DNA from 2 places in the Streptomyces sp. NPDC002730 genome. Region 2 is predicted to be linked to the other one. Evidence: riboswitches for the same ligand, from Rfam matches in the RefSeq annotation. Region 2 holds a riboswitch; the other holds the start of a gene.

Region 1 (9,412 bases), on a different contig from region 2:
GTCGAACGTGGTGGTGGCCGCGCTGATCGTGTTCCTGGGCGACAAGTTGGGCGTCGGTGCCCAGCTGTCCACGGGTGTGGTGGTGGTGCTCGGTATCCGGATCTTCTCCAACGCTGCCGCGATCCGCCGGCATGTCTTCCGGGCGTGAGGCCGATGAACAGCGAAGAGAACCCGAAGGGCGAGGAGCCGGAGGCGGTGGCGCCGCCTGCCGAGGAGCCCGAGCAGCTGACCGGCCGGCAGCGGCTCGTGGCGGTGTTGTGGCCGCCCCGGGTCACGCGTGCTCAACTCATTGTCGCTTTGCTGCTGTTCGTCCTCGGCCTTGGGCTCGCCATCCAGGTCCGTTCGAACAGCGACAACAGCGCGCTGCGTGGCGCCCGCCAGGAGGACCTGGTGCGCATCCTCGACGAGCTCGACAACCGCACCCAGCGGCTCGAGGACGAGAAGCAGCGACTGGAGGACCAGCGCACCGAGCTGGAGAACAGCTCGGACCAGGCCGAAGAGGCGCGCAAGCAGACCCTGCAGAAGGAACAGCAGCTGGGCATTCTGGCCGGCACGGTCGCGGCGCAGGGACCGGGCATCACGCTGACCATCGAGGACCCGTCCGGCACCGTCGAGTCGGACATGCTGCTCGACACGATCCAGGAGCTGCGCGCCGCGGGTGCGGAAGCGATCCAGGTCAACAACATCAGGGTCGTCGCGGACACACACTTCACCGGCACCGGCGGCCATATCGAGGTGGACGGCAAGCCGATCACCGCGCCGTACACCTTCAAGGTCATCGGCAAGCCGCAGGACCTGGAGCCCGCCCTGAACATCCCGGGCGGTGTGGTGCAGACGCTGGAGAAGGAGCAGGCCACGGCCACGGTGACGCGGTCGGAGAAGATCGTTGTGGATGCGGTGCGGCCCGCGAAGCGGCCTCACTACGCTCGGTCGTCATCGCGGTGAGGCGGCGGCGCATGAGGTCCGGCGGACGAGGGCATGAGGGTTCGGGGGGTCGGCACATAACAAGCGTGGCGCGTGGTGGAAACTGTCTGGTGGTTACGGACGTTGTGAGGATGTCCGGGTCGGCAGGTGTGATCATTCAGGGTTCGTCCTGCCCCACGGGCGGGTCTATTTGGGTCAAGGGGAATCGCCCGTGAAGTTGTTTGGGAAGTTGTTCGGCAAGAGCGCACGCGAGGACGGCGGCAACGCCCGGCACCGCGCGCCGCGCCATGGCCAGAGTGAGGAGCAGGGCGCGGAGCGACCGCTCTTCCGGGATGAGGTCGCTGGTCCGGGCGGTGACATTTCGGGCGGTCAGGGCGCGTCATCTGTTGACCCTGCCGGTCCCGGCCGCATAGGTTTCGGGGAACCATCAACCTCAAGTACGGGTGGAGGGTTTGCCTCCGACCCGTATGCGACCAATCCCCACGCGGGGCAGCCGCGGCAGGAGGATCCGTCCATGTCGGCCTTGGTTTGTACGAGGTGTGGGCACCGCAATGCCGAGGCCAGTCGGTTCTGCTCCAACTGCGGTGCGCCGCTGCGGGGCGGAGCGCCGGCGGAGCGCGCCTCGGAGACGACCTCGACGATCTCCATTTCCGGCATCGAGGCCTACGACGCCGAGGTGACGGGGCAGACCGCTGTTCCTTCACTCTCGCCCGAGGCCCAGGCGGCCGTCGACGCGCTGCCGCTCGGCTCGGCGCTCCTCGTGGTGCGCCGCGGGCCGAACTCCGGCAGCCGCTTCCTGCTGGACGGTGAGCTGACCACGGCCGGCCGCCACCCGCAGAGCGACATCTTCCTCGACGACGTGACTGTCTCGCGGCGTCATGTGGAGTTCCGCAGGGGTCCGGACGGCCGCTTCAGCGTCGGCGACGTCGGCAGTCTGAACGGGACGTACGTCAACCGGGAGCGGATCGACTCGGTCCTGCTGTCGAACGGCGACGAGGTCCAGATCGGCAAGTACCGGCTGGTCTTTTACGCAAGCCAGCGGGGCGTGTGACCCGTCAGGGAAGGTACATGCTGCGAACACCGACGGGCGGTGCCGGTCACGGCACCGCCACCGCGGGCAACCGGCTGATGAGTATCGGTACGGTGCTCAGCCAGCTGCGCGACGAGTTTCCCGAAGTCACGATCTCCAAGATCCGCTTTCTGGAGGCCGAAGGGCTGGTCGAGCCGCGGCGGACGCCGTCCGGGTATCGCAAGTTCAGCCCTGAGGACGTGGAGCGGCTGTCGCAGGTGCTGCGGATGCAGCGTGACCACTATCTTCCGCTGAAGGTCATCCGGGAGCATCTGGACGCCCTGGGGCGCGGTGAGCAGGTGCAGCTGCCCGCGCAGGGCGAGCAGCGGGAACTGCTCGACGGCGCCTGGGGTTCCGATTCCGATTCCGGGCGACCGACCGCTGCCCGGGTGGGTCGGGCTGAACTTCTCGCCTCCGCCGAGGTGAGCGAGGAGGAGGTGGCCGAGTGGGAGTCGTACGGCCTTCTCGCGCCGGACGAGGACGGCGCCTACGACGCCGAGTCGGTGACCGTGGCCAGGCTTGTCGCGGATCTGGGGAGATTCGGACTCGAGCCGCGGCATCTGCGTGCCATGAAAGCCGCTGCCGAGCGTGAGGCCGGGCTCGTCGAACAGGTGGTGGCACCTTTGCGGCGGCACCGTAATCCGCAGACCAGAGCCCATGCCGAGGCGACCACGAAAGAGCTTGCGGCCCTCTCCGTACGGCTCCATGCGGCCCTGGTGCAGACGGCACTCGGAGTACGGCTTCACTGATCATGGGGGAGCCCGACTACCCAAACCGGTCGGGCACGTCCTAGGGTTGCTGTGTGAACGAGCTCGACGTTGTGGGTGTCCGGGTCGAAATGCCCTCGAACCAACCGATCGTGCTCCTGCGTGAAGTGGGAGGCGACCGGTACCTCCCCATTTGGATCGGTCCCGGGGAGGCGACCGCCATTGCCTTTGCCCAGCAGGGCATGGCTCCAGCCAGGCCGCTGACCCATGACCTCTTCAAGGATGTGCTGGAGGCGGTGGGCCAGGAGCTCACCGAGGTCCGCATCACTGACCTGCGTGAAGGGGTCTTCTACGCGGAGCTGGTCTTCGCCAGCGGAGTCGAGGTGAGCGCCAGACCGTCCGACGCCATAGCGCTGGCCCTGCGCACCGGTACGCCGATCTACGGCAGTGACGGGGTGCTCGACGACGCGGGAATCGCCATCCCGGACGAGCAGGAGGATGAGGTGGAGAAGTTCCGCGAGTTCCTCGATCAGATCTCGCCGGAGGACTTCGGCACCAACAGTCAGTGACCGCCGATCCGGGCTCCGTTGGCAGATTCGAGTAGCCTTTCCCCGAATGGGGGCACGGGAAACCACTCTCAGGGTGATTATCACTCGGCGTGCCGAGTGTGGCGATCGTTGACGCATCCCTGGCGACTGCCTACCGTCGAGATGGCAGGTCAAGGACGGAGGTCGGCGTGAGAAGCAGCGGCGACGGTACGGCGGCGGGCGGGCCGTATCCGCTTCACGACAGTGCGGCCGACCTCTCTACGGAGACGATCGGCTACCGCGGGCCCACCGCGTGTGCGGCGGCGGGCATCACCTATCGGCAGCTCGACTACTGGGCGCGTACCGGCCTGGTCGAGCCGAGTGTGCGCTCGGCGTACGGCTCCGGAACCCAGCGGCTCTACAGCTTCCGCGATGTGGTCGTCCTCAAGATCGTCAAGCGTTTCCTGGACACCGGCGTCGCGCTGCAGAACATTCGTGCCGCGGTGCAGCATCTGAGAGCCCGCGGCTTCACGGATCTCGAACGTATGACGCTCATGAGCGACGGCGCGACGGTCTACGAATGCTCCTCGCCCGACGAGGTGGTCGATCTGCTCCAGGGCGGCCAGGGGGTCTTCGGGATCGCTGTGGGCGTGGTGTGGCGGGATGTCGAGGCCGCGCTCTCGCAGCTGCACGGCGAGCGGGTCGACACCGGCGAGACCCTGGTAGGGAACAATCCCGGCGATGAGCTGGCCAGGCGCAGGCGCGACCGGGCCGTCTGAACACCCCGTTGTCAGTGGCGTAGGGCAGCATCGGAGATGTGAGAACCGCGCCGACGATTCTGCATCTGGACATGGATGCCTTCTTCGCCGCCGCCGAACAGGCGGCGAAGCCGAGTCTGCGCGGGAAGCCCGTGGTGGTCGGCGGGCTCGGGCCGCGCGGAGTCGTCGCCACCGCCTCGTACGAGGCCAGACGCTTCGGTGTGCACTCGGCGATGCCGATGGCGCAGGCCAGGCGGCTGGCGCCGAACGCCGCGTATCTCGTGCCGCGCTTCTCCCTCTACCGGACCGTCAGCGAACAGGTGATGGAGCTGCTGGGCAGACTCTCGCCGCTGGTGGAGCCGCTGAGCCTGGACGAAGCCTTTGTGGACCTGGAGGCGGGCGGCTCCGCCGACGACTCGGAGTCGGCCAGGAGGACCGGTGAGCGACTGCGCGCCGATATCCGAGCGGTCACAGGGCTCACCGGTTCGGTCGGGCTGGCGGGCTCCAAGATGCTCGCCAAAATCGCCTCCGAGCAGGCAAAACCCGACGGTCTGATGCTCATAGAGCCCGGCACGGAGCGAGAGCTGCTCGGGCCGATGTCCGTGCGGACGCTGCCCGGGGTGGGGCCGACGACCGGGGAGCATCTGCGGCGGGCCGGAATGACGACCGTGGCCGATCTGGCGGAGGCGGGCGAGGACGAGCTCGTACGGCTGCTGGGCAAGGCGCACGGAGCCTCGCTGTTCCGGATGGCCGTGGGGCACGACGACCGGCCGGTGGTGGCAGAGCGGGACGCGAAGTCGGTATCGGTGGAGGACACCTTCGATGTGGATCTGCACGACCGGGTGCGGGTGCGGATCGAGGTGGAGCGGCTCGCCGAGCGGTGTGTGCAGCGGCTGCGGTCGTCCGGGCACTCGGGGCGGACCATCGTGCTGAAGGTGCGGCGGTACGACTTTTCGACGCTGACGCGCTCGGAGACGCTGCGCGGACCGACGGACGACCCCGGGGTGGTGCGGGAGGCCGCCGGGCGGCTGCTGGAGGCCGTGGACACCACGGGCGGGGTGCGGCTGCTGGGGGTGGGCGTGACCGGGCTCGCGGACTACACGCAGGAGGATCTGTTCGCCCAGGCTGCCGCCGGTGAGCGGGCCGAGGCCGCGGATGCGGACGGCAATCCGGAGTCGCACGAGGCCGACGAAGCGGCCGGCGCAGCGGGTGTGGAGTCGGAGGCGCCCGCCGAGCGCCGCTGGCTGGCCGGGCACGACGTACGGCATGCCGTGTACGGGGCGGGGTGGGTGCAGGGCAGCGGGGTGGGGAGGGTCACGGTGCGGTTCGAGGAGCCGGGGTCGCGGCGGCCGGGGCGGGTGCGCACGTTCATGGTGGACGACCCGGATCTGGGGCCGGGCGATCCGCTGCCGCTGGTGGCGCTGCCACCGGCAGCGGACGCCGCCGGTCAGTCGTCCCGGCCCGCCAGTCGGCCGAAGTCCCGGTCGGGGCGGGAGCCGGGGCGGCGGCGGGAGCCGGACTCCCCGTTGGAGGGGGTGGACGGGGCGGAGGGGGCCGAGGGGTCGGAGGAGGCAGCGGGCGTCTCGGGAGGCTCGGAGAGTTCGAGTCCGTAGTGGTGGTAGAGCTGGAGCTCCTGCTCGGGGGAGAGATGGCGGCCGACGCCGAAGTCGGGGGCATCCTTGATCAGCGCGCGCTCGTACGGGATGTGCAGGGTGTCGTCGACGACCTTGCTGGGCTCTAGCGGGACGAAGGCGTCCCGGCTGAAGAGGCCCGTGCGCACAGCCGCCCACTCGGGCGCCCCTGTCGCATCGTCCAGATACACCTCGTCCACAGTCCCGATCTTGGTGCCATTGCGGTCGAACGCCTTGCGGCCGATCAGGCTGCGCGGATCGATATCGGTCTGCACGGTCCCTCCAATAGGTCGCAACTGCTGTTTAAATACTACAAAAGTGCACATCGGTGGTATCGGCCACTCGAGCGATCGGCGAGGGGGCGCGCTGGTACGCTGGCAAACGGCTGCTGACCCCGTGCGGGAGAGTCCTCCGGTGAAAGTACCGGTGGCGCCGAAGGAGCAAATCCTCCCCGGAATCTCTCAGGCCCCTGTACCGCACGGACGAGGTCACTCTGGAAAGCAGGGCGGGCGTCGGACGGCATCCGCTCTCACCGACGGTGAAAGTCGGCATGCCTTGTGCGCGCCGGTGAAGCTCTCAGGTTGAGATGACAGAGGGGGAGGCCGTCCGGGCATCCGCGCCGTGGTGCCCCTCGTAGGTCGTGTCTGACCAGGAGGCCTCCTAAATGACCGCCAACCGCATTCCGCTCTCCCAGTTGGAGCGAGGCACCCCCTTCGAGCAGCGCCACATCGGGCCCGATGTCGAGGCCCAGGCCAAGATGCTCGCGCAGGTGGGCTACGGCTCGCTCGACGAGCTGACCGCTGCCGCGGTGCCCGATGTGATCAAGAGCGCCGAGGCGCTGAACCTCCCGGGCGCTCGCACCGAAGCCGACGTTCTCGCCGAGCTGCGCACCCTCGCCGACCGCAATCAGGTGCTGGCGCCGATGATCGGCCTCGGGTACTACGGCACCTTCACGCCGCCGGTCATCCTGCGCAATGTCATGGAGAACCCGGCCTGGTACACCGCGTACACGCCGTACCAGCCGGAGATCTCGCAGGGCCGGCTCGAGGCTCTGCTGAACTTCCAGACGATGGTGGCCGATCTGACCGGCCTGCCCACCTCCGGCGCTTCGCTGCTCGACGAGGGCACCGCCGCCGCCGAGGCCATGTCGCTCGCCCGCCGGGTCGGCAAGGTCAAGGACGGCGTCTTCCTGGTCGACGCCGACGCCCTGCCGCAGACCCTCGCGGTGATCCAGACCCGCGCCGAGCCGACCGGCGTCGAGGTCGTCACCGCGGATCTGAGCGAGGGCATCCCGGCCGAGATCGCCGAGCGCGGCGTCTTCGGCGTGCTGCTGCAGTACCCGGGCGCCTCCGGTGCCGTTCGGGACATCAAGCCCGTCGTCGAGCAGGCGCACGAGCTCGGTGCGATCGTCACCGTCGCCGCCGATCTGCTGGCGCTGACCCTGCTCACCTCGCCCGGCGAGCTGGGCGCCGACATCGCCGTCGGCACCACTCAGCGCTTCGGTGTCCCGATGGGCTTCGGCGGTCCGCACGCCGGCTACATGGCCGTACGCGACAAGTTCGCCCGCAGCCTGCCGGGCCGACTCGTCGGCGTCTCCCTGGACGCGGACGGCAACAAGGCCTACCGGCTCGCGCTGCAGACCCGTGAGCAGCACATCCGCCGGGAGAAGGCCACCAGCAACATCTGCACCGCCCAGGTGCTGCTCGCCGTCATGGCGGGGATGTACGCGGTCTACCACGGCCCGGAGGGCCTGCGGTCGATCGCACAGCGCACCCACCGCTATGCGGCGCTGCTCGAGGCGGGACTGCAGGCCGGCGGTGTGGAGGTCGTGCACGGTTCCTACTTCGACACGGTGACCGTCCGGGTGCCGGGCAAGGCCGCCGAGGTCGTCGCCGCCGCACGCGAGGGCGGGGTCAACCTCCACCTCGTCGACGGTGACCAGGTCTCCATCTCCTGCGACGAGACCACCGGACGTGCGCAGTTGTCCGCCGTCTGGTCCGCCTTCGGCGTCGAGGGCGACATCGAGGCGCTCGACGCGACCACTGCGGAAACGTTGCCCCAGGCTCTGCTGCGGACCGACGACTACCTCACGCACCCCGTCTTCCACCAGCACCGTTCCGAGACCGCGATGCTGCGCTACCTGCGCAGGCTCGCCGACCGTGACTACGCGCTGGACCGCGGCATGATCCCGCTCGGCTCCTGCACCATGAAGCTGAACGCGACCACCGAGATGGAGCCGGTGACCTGGCCGGAGTTCGCGCAGATGCACCCCTTCGCGCCGGTCGAGCAGGCCGCCGGCTACCTCACGCTCATCCGCGAGCTGGAGGAGCGCCTCGCCGAGGTCACCGGGTACGACGCGGTGTCCATCCAGCCCAACGCCGGTTCGCAGGGCGAGCTCGCGGGCCTGCTCGCCGTACGCGCGTACCACCGTGCCAACGGCGACACCCAGCGCACCATCTGCCTCATCCCGTCCTCCGCGCACGGCACCAACGCCGCCAGCGCCGTGATGGCGGGCATGAAGGTCGTCGTGGTGAAGACCGCCGACGACGGCGAGGTGGACATCGAGGACCTCCGCGCCAAGATCGAGCAGTACCGCGACGAGCTGTCCGTGCTGATGATCACCTACCCGTCCACGCACGGTGTGTTCGAGGAGCACGTCGCCGACATCTGCGCGCAGGTGCACGACGCCGGCGGCCAGGTGTACGTCGACGGCGCCAACCTCAACGCGCTGGTGGGCCTCGCCAAGCCGGGCAAGTTCGGCGGCGACGTCTCGCACCTCAATCTGCACAAGACCTTCTGCATCCCGCACGGCGGCGGCGGTCCGGGCGTCGGCCCGGTCGGTGTACGGGCGCACCTCGCCCCGTACCTCCCGAACCACCCGCTCCAGCCGACCGCGGGACCGGAGACCGGCGTAGGACCGATCTCGGCCGCCCCGTGGGGCTCGGCAGGGATCCTGCCGATCTCCTGGGCGTACGTACGTCTGATGGGTGGCGAGGGCCTCAAGCGCGCGACACAGGTCGCCGTGCTCGCGGCCAACTACATCGCCAAGCGCCTGGAGCCGCACTACCCGGTGCTCTACACGGGCCCGGCCGGACTGGTTGCGCACGAGTGCATCGTGGACCTGCGGCCGCTGTCGAAGGCGACCGGCGTCAGCGTCGACGACATCGCCAAGCGCCTGATCGACTACGGCTTCCACGCGCCGACGATGTCCTTCCCGGTGGCCGGCACGCTGATGATCGAGCCCACCGAGAGCGAGGACCTGAACGAGATCGACCGCTTCTGCGACACGATGATCGCGATCCGCGGCGAGATCGAGAAGGTCGCCTCGGGCGAGTGGCCCGCGGAGGACAACCCGCTGCGCAACGCCCCGCACACGGCGGCCGCGCTCGGCGGGGAGTGGGAGCACGCCTACAGCCGGGACGAGGCCGTCTTCCCGGCCGGGGTGAGCGCCGCGGACAAGTACTGGCCGCCGGTGCGCAGGATCGACGGTGCGTTCGGCGACCGTAACCTCGTCTGCTCCTGCCCGCCGCTGGACGAGTACGACAACTGACGCGCGGAGCACATGCATCGGGGCCGGTACGGAGAAGTCTCCGGCCGGCCCCCTTGTCGTACCGACGGCGCCTCAGGCGGCCGTCATCACCTGCCCGGTCTCCCGCGCCCGGTGCGGAGCGATGATCTGCCCGTCCGGCAGCAGCTCACCGGTGTCCTCGAAGAGCAGGACGCCGTTGCACAGCAGGCTCCAGCCCTGTTCCGGGTGGTGTGCCACGAGACGGGCTGCTTCCCGGTCGGCTGAGTC
Region 2 (9,412 bases):
AGCTGCGGAAAGGCCAGCAGCAGGTCCATCACCCGGCTGATCGCCGCGTCGATCCAGCCCCCGAAGTAGCCGGCGACGACGCCGAAGACGGTGCCCAGGCTGACCGCGACGAAGGCGGAGAGGAAGGCGACGAGAAGCGAGATGCGGGCGCCGTAGACGACTCGGCTGAAAACGTCCCTGCCGTTGACCGGCTCAACTCCGAAAAGGAAGTCGGAATTGATGCCGCCCCAGTCACCGATCGGGGTGCCCAGCAGCGGGTCGATCGCATCCTCGTGGAGCTCCTCCGGCGGGTGGCCGAGCAGGCTCACGATCAGTGGAGCGAATATCGCGACCACGATCAGGAGGAGCACCACGAAACCGCCGACAAGTGCGACCTTGTCACGCTTCAACCGGATCCAGGCGATCTTCCAGGGCGAACGCCCCTCGATGGCCTTCTGCGGGACATCGGCGGCGACATCGACGGCAGCGGTTTCGGCCGCGCTCGTGTCGTGCAGTGGTGCCGTCATCGTGGTGGGGACCCCTCTCGGCCGGTGGTGACCGACCCATGCCCGCCGCTGTAGCGGCTTCGTTCACTCAGTGGTGCAGTTGTGTGTATTGCGAAGAATGCTTGAAGAAGCAGGTCGTACACAGGACCGAAGGGTCCTTGATGCGGGGAGTCTTCAACGCTGCCGCGATCACCCGCCAGCCCCCTCGGGGAATGGTTGCTCAAACGTGATGCGGCGAGGGGGTTTCCGTTATACGGACGGAGCCACCGACTGAGCGGAACGCCAAATACCCCATATGGGGCGAAAGTTGACCGATGTGCCGCCATGCGGACGTTAGCCGCTCTTCGATTGCAAGGCATTCGAAGCCTCGAGAGCGCATAATCCCACCCCGAACATCGGCGTGGGGCATGGAAATAGACGGGTCAGACCGTCAGTTGTGGTGTTGCGGCCGGCTCAGTGGCCGACTCAGTGGCCGACCGGCGGCGGATAGCCGTAGCCCCCGCCGGCCGGTGCGCCGCCGACATGGGCATCGCGGTCGTAGAACGGGCGGGCGTTGGCCCGCAGCCACATCGTGACCGGGTCGTACTCGTCGGACATCGCGACGGTGGAGACCGGCAGCCCGTCCGGGACCGCGGCGATCGACTGCTGCATCATCGCGCGCACCGTGTCCACGGACTGCCTGCTCGTGTCGTACAGATCGAGACCGATGGCGAGATACGGAGCGCCGAGCGCGGGCTGCACCCAGGCGCGGCGCAGCGAGCGGATCGCGGGCGTGCGGTGGGCGTTCTGAGCGAGCAGGCCGTAGAAATGCGGGAGCTCGATGGCCGGTTCGGACAGTCGCAGCGGTCCTGCGGGCATCCGGTCGAGGCCGGTGGCGATCCGGCGGAGATCGAGCCAGGGGATGCCGACGCCGCCGCCCGGCGCGTGCGGGTTGAGCCAGATGCCCCAGCGGTCCGGGTACAGCGCGCGGGCGATGTCACGGCCGGTGACCACCTCGTGGGCGCGGTTCCAGCCGGAGACGGAGAGCTCCTGGGCGGAGGTGACGCACGGCGCGTAGCCGACGCCGTCGACCTCCATGTTCCCGTACTGGGCATCGGGCGATCCGGCCTGGCCGTGCCAGAGCAGCATCCAGATCTGGCCGTTCGACGGGTCGGCGATGGCGTGCAGCAGCGCCTCGTACGCGTCGTAGCGTCCGGGGGTCACCTGGCGCAGCATGTGCTCGACCTGCCCGGCCGCCGCGGTGCCTGACGCACTCACCCTGGGTTCCGCCCCTCTTCGATGCCTCTTCGATGCAGCAACAGCACAGCCGCCCCGGGCACACAAGTGCTGCGGTAAGGCCATCAAACCAGCTTAATCGGCAGTCCTGACACCGACTTGACGACTACACGTGCTGCCGTTCGTAGAAGGGCCGCACCCGCTCCAGCATCCATGCGCCGACAGGATCCTGGGCAACATCCAGCAGTACGAGATTGACCGGCCAGCCCACCTGGACCCGGCCGAGTGCCCGGCCGAGCGCGTCCATCGGGGCATTGCGCTCGGCGGCCTCCCAGGAGGAGAGCTGGACACCGATGAAGAGGGTCGGCGGGTCGCCCTCGACGGAGGCGAGCGCACGGCGGGCAGTGAGGACGACACCGGAGGCCTCGAACTCCCCGGCCGCGGCGGCGAGGAAGTCGACCGGCTCCTCCTGCCAGTCGGGCTCGAAGAGCCGCACCCGGCCGCCGCTCGCGGGACCGTCCAGCGGTGTACGTCCCACCCGGCACAGTTCGGCGACCGCGGGCGGCGGCAGCGGGGCGCCGACCGCACCACCGGGGTTCACGGCGATACCGAGCTGCGGAGGCAGCCCGCGGGCGAATTCGCGGGCGGGCGCAACGGTGAACGAGATATGGCTGCCGACGCACTGCAGGTACTGCTGCTCGGAGCTGAAGACCGGGACATAGGGAGCGCCGTCGATCTCCATCGTGGGCAGATCGAGATCGGGGCTGTCGGCTCCGCCGCCGTTGGGCAGCGGCACCCATATATGGCTGCGTCCGAGCACCTCGACGAGACGGCCCCCGGCGGAGGGGTTGCCGAGCGAGGCGGCGAGCACCTCTTCCAGCTCGTTGCCCGGCCAGCCGAAAGCTGTATGCGGATGGGCCTGCTCCGGTGTCTCCATGTGCGGTCCTTCTCCCCCGGCTTCCACGGCTGCGCGCCACGACCCTAACGCCGCGGACCGACGGACATGAACCGGGGCTCCGCCCCGGACCCCGCTCCTCAATCGCCGGAGGGGCTGAACTTCAGCGCGCGCCGCCCTATGACTTCTCGAAGCCGACCCGCCCCAGCACCCCCGCCGCGTCCCGGTCCAGCAGCACGGCCGAGGCGCAGCCCGCCGGCAGTCGGCCCGCCTCCGCGTCGCCGATCAGATGCCCGACCGCGCGCCGGTGCCGGGCGAAGGCGTACCCGGACACACCGCGGCCCCGCTCGCGCTGGCCCTGTCTGGCGACCTCGGGCGTGACGTCGAGCAGGACCAGATGGAGACCGCTCCCGCGGCGGCGCGCCTCGCGGGCCAGCCAGCGCCGCACCCAGGCCTGCGTACCGCAGTCGTGGACGACGACACTCTCGCCGGAGCGGAGCGCCCGCCGCAGCCCGGCGTAGTGGGCGATCCGCACGAGCGGGCGGTACACGGCGTACGGCAGCAGCCGCGGCATCCGGGCGTCCCACCGGTCCCGGGTGTCCTGCGAGTCGATGCCACGACCGCGCGCCGCGCGCCGGATCAACGTGGACTTTCCGCTGCCGGGCAGGCCGGAGACGACCACCACATCACCGGCGGCGAAGACCAGACTGCGCGGACTGCGCCCCGAGCGGTCTCTCAGGTCGCGCAGTATGGCTGTGGGAGCCCCGCGCAGTTCCCGGGCGGAGCTCTCCGGCCGGGCGGGCACCCCCGTGGTCGTCGCAAAGACACCGGGCTGCTGCAACGTCATCACCCTCCCCCATGTCGGGTCACCCTCACCCTTGCCCATGAAGTGTAAAGAGTTGGTAATGCGACACAACCTATTTGCAGCTACGGGCCACTGCGGGCAGGCGCGGCCGCGTTCCGGACCGTACGCACCACTCTGCCGCGATGCGTGCAATGATGTGCCCGCCAACTGCATACCGGCCGCTTGAATCCACGCGGGAGAGTCCTGGCCACTGTGTGCGCCGGGCGCCGAAGGAGCAAGTCCCTCCCTTGAATCTCTCAGGCCCCGTACCGCGTGTGATGAGGCAGATCTGAAAAGCGAGCCGCTGTCGAGTGGCTCCACCCAAGGTGCAAGTCACGACCACCAATACGCGTGGTCGCGACGAACCTCTCAGGTTCCGATGACAGATGGGGAGGATTGTCCTCGCCGGCCTGCCCTGGGAGCCACATCTATGAGCAACGTCCCCCGTCTGACCGCCCTCGACGCCCTGCACCGCTCGCTGGGCGCGACCATGACCGACTTCGCGGGCTGGGACATGCCGCTGCGGTACGGCAGTGAGCGCGACGAGCACAACGCCGTACGCACCAAGGCCGGTCTCTTCGACCTCTCGCACATGGGCGAGATCACCGTCACCGGACCGCGCGCCGCCGATCTCCTCGACTTCGCGCTGGTCGGCAACATCGGCGGGGTGGCCGTCGGCCGCGCCCGCTACACCATGATCTGCCAGGAGGACGGCGGGATCCTCGACGACCTGATCGTCTACCGCCTCGGCGAGACGGAGTACATGGTCGTCGCCAACGCGGGCAACGCCCAGGTGGTGCTGGACGCGCTGACCGCACGCGCCGAGGGCTACGACGCCGAGGTGCGGGACGACCGCGACGCGTACGCGCTCATCGCCGTCCAGGGCCCGGAGTCCCCCGGCATCCTCAAGTCGCTGACCGACGCCGACCTGGACGGGCTGAAGTACTACGCGGGCCTGCCCGGCACGGTGGCCGGCGTCCCGGCGCTGATCGCCCGTACCGGCTACACCGGCGAGGACGGCTTCGAGCTCTTCGTCGAGCCGCAGTACGCCGAGAAGCTCTGGCAGTCGCTGACCGAGGCGGGCGCGCCCGTCGGTCTCGTCCCGGCCGGTCTGTCCTGCCGCGACACGCTCCGCCTGGAGGCGGGCATGCCGCTGTACGGGCATGAGCTGACCACCGCGCTGACCCCGTTCGACGCGGGCCTCGGCCGGGTCGTGAAGTTCGAGAAGACCACGAACGACGGGCGTTTCGTCGGCCGCGAGGCACTCGAGGCCGCCGCCGCGCGCGCCGAGGCCAACCCGCCGCGCAAGCTCGTCGGCCTGATCGCCGAGGGCCGCCGGGTCCCGCGCGCCGGCTTCTCCGTGGTCGCAGGCGGCCAGGTCATCGGCGAGGTCACCTCCGGTGCGCCCTCCCCGACCCTGGGCAAGCCGATCGCCATCGCGTACGTGGACGCGGCGCACGCCGCGCCGGGCCGCGAGGGTGTCGGCGTCGACATCCGCGGCACCCACGAGCCGTACGAGGTCGTCGCGCTGCCGTTCTACAAGCGCCAGAAGTGATCGTCCGCACCTTCACTCCGTTCACCAGCACTCCCCCGCGTACAGGAGAATTCAGGCCATGAGCAACCCCCAGCAGCTGCGCTTCAGCAAGGAGCACGAGTGGCTGTCGGCCGCCGAGGACGGCGTGTCGACGGTCGGCATCACGGAGCACGCGGCGAACGCGCTCGGCGATGTGGTGTACGTCCAGCTCCCCGAGGTCGGTGACACGGTGACCGCGGGCGAGACCTGCGGTGAGCTGGAGTCGACCAAGTCCGTCAGCGACCTGTACTCCCCGGTCAGCGGTGAGGTCACCGAGGCCAACGAGGACGTCGTCAATGACCCGTCACTGGTGAACTCCGCCCCCTTCGAGGGCGGCTGGCTCTTCAAGGTGCGCGTCAGCGAGGAGCCGAAGGACCTGCTCTCCGCCGACGAGTACACCGAGTTCTCCGGCAACTGACCACGACCACGACAGGGATCGAGATGTCGCTTCTCAACGCCCCTCTCCATGAGCTGGACCCGGACGTCGCCGCCGCTGTCGACGCCGAGCTCCACCGCCAGCAGTCCACCCTCGAGATGATCGCCTCGGAGAACTTCGCTCCGGTCGCGGTCATGGAGGCGCAGGGCTCCGTCCTCACCAACAAGTACGCCGAGGGCTACCCGGGCCGCCGCTACTACGGCGGCTGCGAGCACGTCGATGTCGTCGAGCAGATCGCGATCGACCGCATCAAGGCGCTCTTCGGCGCCGAGCACGCCAACGTCCAGCCGCACTCGGGCGCCCAGGCGAACGCGGCCGCGATGTTCGCGCTGCTGAAGCCGGGCGACACGATCATGGGTCTGAACCTCGCCCACGGCGGGCACCTCACCCACGGCATGAAGATCAACTTCTCCGGCAAGCTGTACAACGTGGTCGCGTACCACGTGGACAGCGAGACCGGCCAGGTCGACATGGCCGAGGTCGAGCGCCTCGCCAAGGAGTCCCGTCCGAAGCTGATCATCGCCGGCTGGTCCGCGTACCCGCGCCAGCTGGACTTCGCGGCCTTCCGCCGGATCGCGGACGAGGTCGGCGCGTACCTGATGGTCGACATGGCCCACTTCGCGGGCCTCGTCGCCGCCGGTCTGCACCCGAACCCGGTGCCGCACGCCCATGTCGTCACCACCACCACGCACAAGACCCTCGGCGGTCCGCGCGGCGGTGTGATCCTGTCGACGCAGGAGCTCGCCAAGAAGATCAACTCCGCGGTCTTCCCCGGTCAGCAGGGCGGTCCGCTGGAGCACGTCATCGCGGCGAAGGCGGTCTCCTTCAAGGTCGCGGCGACCGAGGAGTTCAAGGAGCGCCAGCAGCGCACCCTGAACGGCGCCCGTATCCTCGCCGAGCGTCTCGTCCAGGCCGATGTGACCGAGCACGGCGTCTCCGTCCTGTCCGGCGGTACGGATGTGCACCTGGTCCTGGTCGACCTGCGCAACTCCGAGCTGGACGGCCAGCAGGCCGAGGACCGCCTCCACGAGGTGGGCATCACGGTCAACCGCAACGCGATCCCGAACGACCCGCGGCCGCCGATGGTCACCTCGGGTCTGCGGATCGGCACCCCGGCGCTGGCCACCCGCGGTTTCCAGGACGAGGACTTCCGTGAGGTCGCCGACATCATCGCCGAGGCGCTGAAGCCGTCGTACGACACGGAGTCGCTGAGCGCCCGGGTCTCGGCCCTGGCCGCGAAGCACCCGCTTTACCCTGGCCTGAAGTAATTACGTACCCTTTTGTACGAACCGACGGGGCACCGCGCACACTGGACAGTGCGTGCGGTGCCCCGCACCAGGTACCGCGTTGGTACCGCCCTCGCACCGCCCTCTGCACCACCTCGGCAGACAACGGCGTCTACCAACCCCTCTAGGAGTCTTCCGTGGCCATCTCGGTCTTCGACCTGTTCTCGATCGGCATAGGCCCGTCCAGCTCCCATACGGTCGGCCCGATGCGCGCGGCCGCCCTGTTCGCGCGGCGGCTCAAGAACGAGGGCCTGATGGCCCACACCGCCGCCGTACGCGCCGAGCTCTTCGGTTCGCTGGGCGCGACCGGCCACGGCCACGGCACCCCGAAGGCCGTCCTGCTCGGTCTTGAGGGCAACTCTCCCCGTACCGTCGACGTCGAGACCGCGGACGCCCAGGTCGAGCGCATCCGCACCGGCCGCCGGATCAATCTGCTCGGTATGCACGAGATCGACTTCGACTTCGACAAGGATCTGATCCTGCACCGCCGCAAGGCGCTGCCGTACCACGCCAACGGGATGACGATCTTCGCGTACGACGCCCAGGGCGCACTCGTCCTGGAGAAGACGTACTACTCGGTGGGCGGCGGCTTCGTGGTCGACGAGGACGCCGTCGGCGAGGACCGGATCAAGCTCGACGACACCGTGCTGAAGTACCCGTTCCGCACCGGCGACGAGCTGCTTCGGCTGGCTCAGGAGACCGGTCTTTCGATCTCCGCGCTGATGCTGGAGAACGAGAAGGCCTGGCGCACCGAGGACGAGATCCGCGAGGGTCTGCTGGAGATCTGGCGGGTCATGCAGGCCTGCGTCTCGCGGGGTATGTCCCGCGAGGGCATCCTGCCCGGCGGCCTCAAGGTCCGCCGCCGCGCGGCCAACTCGGCCCGTCAGCTCCGCGCCGAGGGCGATGCGCTGGCCCGCTCCATGGAGTGGATCACGCTGTACGCGATGGCCGTGAACGAGGAGAACGCCGCGGGCGGCCGCGTTGTCACCGCACCCACCAACGGCGCCGCGGGCATCATCCCGGCCGTGCTGCACTACTACATGAACTTCGTGCCCGGCGCCGACGAGGACGGCGTGGTCCGCTTCCTGCTCGCCGCCGGCGCGATCGGCATGCTCTTCAAGGAGAACGCCTCGATTTCCGGCGCCGAGGTCGGCTGCCAGGGCGAGGTCGGCTCCGCCTGCTCGATGGCAGCGGGCGCGCTGGCCGAGGTGCTCGGCGGCACCCCGGAGCAGGTCGAGAACGCCGCCGAGATCGGTATGGAGCACAACCTCGGCCTGACCTGCGACCCGGTCGGCGGCCTGGTGCAGATCCCGTGCATCGAGCGCAATGGCATGGCGGCGGTCAAGGCCGTGACGGCGGCGAAGATGGCGATGCGCGGCGACGGCAGCCACAAGGTCTCGCTCGACAAGGTCATCAAGACCATGAAGGAAACCGGTGCGGACATGTCGGTGAAGTACAAGGAGACCGCGCGCGGCGGCCTCGCGGTGAACATCATCGAATGCTGAGCCGCGGGCCGTCGAGGGCTGAACCGGCCGTCGAGAGCTGAGCCTCATCGGTTCTTGGTCGTCTCCGCGGACCAAGGACGCCGCACGTCAAGGCAGTTCACACAGATTCACCCGCAAGTGTGAGCTTTCCGAGCTCCGAACGTTTCTTCTCCTCCGCGGGCCCCAATGTCCGCATTAATCTCACAGCCTGTTCACCTAAGCCCCCGGTGACCAGATCGGGCTCGACGCAGCAAGGAGACACCGTAATGTCCGAGGGGCTGACGTCCACGCCGTACGAGTTACTCGTCCCGCTACCGGGACCGTACGGGCGGGTGTACCGGCGCCAGGAACGTACCGTCGTCGAGCTCCATGGCGAGATCGATATCGCCGCAGTCACGCTGATCGGCGCCTATCTCGATGTGGTCACCGCGGTGCGCGCCCACGAGGTGATCGTCGATCTGACGCATGTCGAGTTCTTCGACTGCTCCGGGCTGGCGCTGCTCTGCCGGGCCCGACGGCGCACCACGGAGTTCGGCGGCCGGCTGTGGGTGGTCTGCTCCCGGCCCGCGACTCTGCGCGTCTTCAGGGCGGGCGGCGTGCTGGACGTGTTCCGTACGCTGCCGACGCTGGACGAGGCTCTGGCGGCGCAGGACGGATGAAATCCGGGCGGTCCCCGGCCGGGCCGGGGAGCCGCTCCGGTGCGTCAGACCTTGCGCAGGCCTGACGAGGCCCTGTTCAGGCCCTGAGCAGCTCTGTTCAGGCCCTGCTCAGTTCTAGGCCTTGTTGAGCGAGGCCCAGAATTCGTCGAAGGTCAGCTGACCGTCGCCGTTGGCGTCCTTCGTCTTGATCACTGCCTCGGCGACCGTCTCGGTGACATGGAAGTCGCCCAGCTGAGCCATCACGCTCTTGTACTCGCTCGCCGTGATCAGGCCGTCGCCGTCCAGGTCGTAGCGCTCGAACGCCCTGCGCGCCTCTTCGATGTCCGCCACTGCTTCCGCCCCTCCTTGGTGCATTACTGACGGGGTCAGATTAGCCGCCCGATTGAGCCCTCCGGGCAGCGGCCAGCCGTTCGAAGGCGACCGTGGCTCTCCTCTCACCCTCGAGCACCCTGCGTACGTCCTCCAGGAAGAGCAGGTGGAGACTGAAGCAGAGGAGAGGGACACGAGATGAGCAGGGCACTGGCGGAGATCCTGG

What was found. A riboswitch is a leader RNA that binds a small molecule or an ion and turns the genes downstream of it on or off. The one in region 2 is predicted to bind glycine.
Region 1: another riboswitch for glycine. It lies ahead of gcvP (aminomethyl-transferring glycine dehydrogenase); the one in region 2 lies ahead of gcvT (glycine cleavage system aminomethyltransferase GcvT).

What each region holds. Positions count from the first base shown of each region.
Region 1 is NZ_JBIAQG010000010.1:392,864-402,275, reverse strand. Features, by position in the region: gene ACFYXH_RS26600 (small basic family protein) at 1-148, shown strand, start outside; gene ACFYXH_RS26595 (DUF881 domain-containing protein) at 154-945, shown strand; gene ACFYXH_RS26590 (FHA domain-containing protein) at 1,028-1,975, shown strand; gene ACFYXH_RS26585 (MerR family transcriptional regulator) at 1,993-2,742, shown strand; gene ACFYXH_RS26580 (bifunctional nuclease family protein) at 2,796-3,269, shown strand; gene ACFYXH_RS26575 (MerR family transcriptional regulator) at 3,437-4,006, shown strand; gene ACFYXH_RS26570 (DNA polymerase IV) at 4,045-5,598, shown strand; partial or broken gene ACFYXH_RS26565 (PRC-barrel domain-containing protein) at 5,742-5,942, opposite strand; glycine riboswitch at 6,006-6,103, shown strand; gene gcvP (aminomethyl-transferring glycine dehydrogenase) at 6,281-9,166, shown strand; gene ACFYXH_RS26555 (DUF5999 family protein) at 9,239-9,412, opposite strand, start outside.
Region 2 is NZ_JBIAQG010000007.1:154,616-164,027, reverse strand. Features, by position in the region: gene ACFYXH_RS19470 (ABC transporter permease) at 1-506, opposite strand, end outside; gene ACFYXH_RS19465 (enhanced serine sensitivity protein SseB C-terminal domain-containing protein) at 951-1,742, opposite strand; gene ACFYXH_RS19460 (enhanced serine sensitivity protein SseB) at 1,867-2,637, opposite strand; gene ACFYXH_RS19455 (AAA family ATPase) at 2,774-3,442, opposite strand; glycine riboswitch at 3,624-3,721, shown strand; gene gcvT (glycine cleavage system aminomethyltransferase GcvT) at 3,870-4,994, shown strand; gene gcvH (glycine cleavage system protein GcvH) at 5,053-5,430, shown strand; gene glyA (serine hydroxymethyltransferase) at 5,454-6,716, shown strand; gene ACFYXH_RS19435 (L-serine ammonia-lyase) at 6,872-8,239, shown strand; gene ACFYXH_RS19430 (STAS domain-containing protein) at 8,485-8,877, shown strand; gene ACFYXH_RS19425 (EF-hand domain-containing protein) at 8,992-9,207, opposite strand; gene ACFYXH_RS19420 (GNAT family N-acetyltransferase) at 9,385-9,412, shown strand, end outside.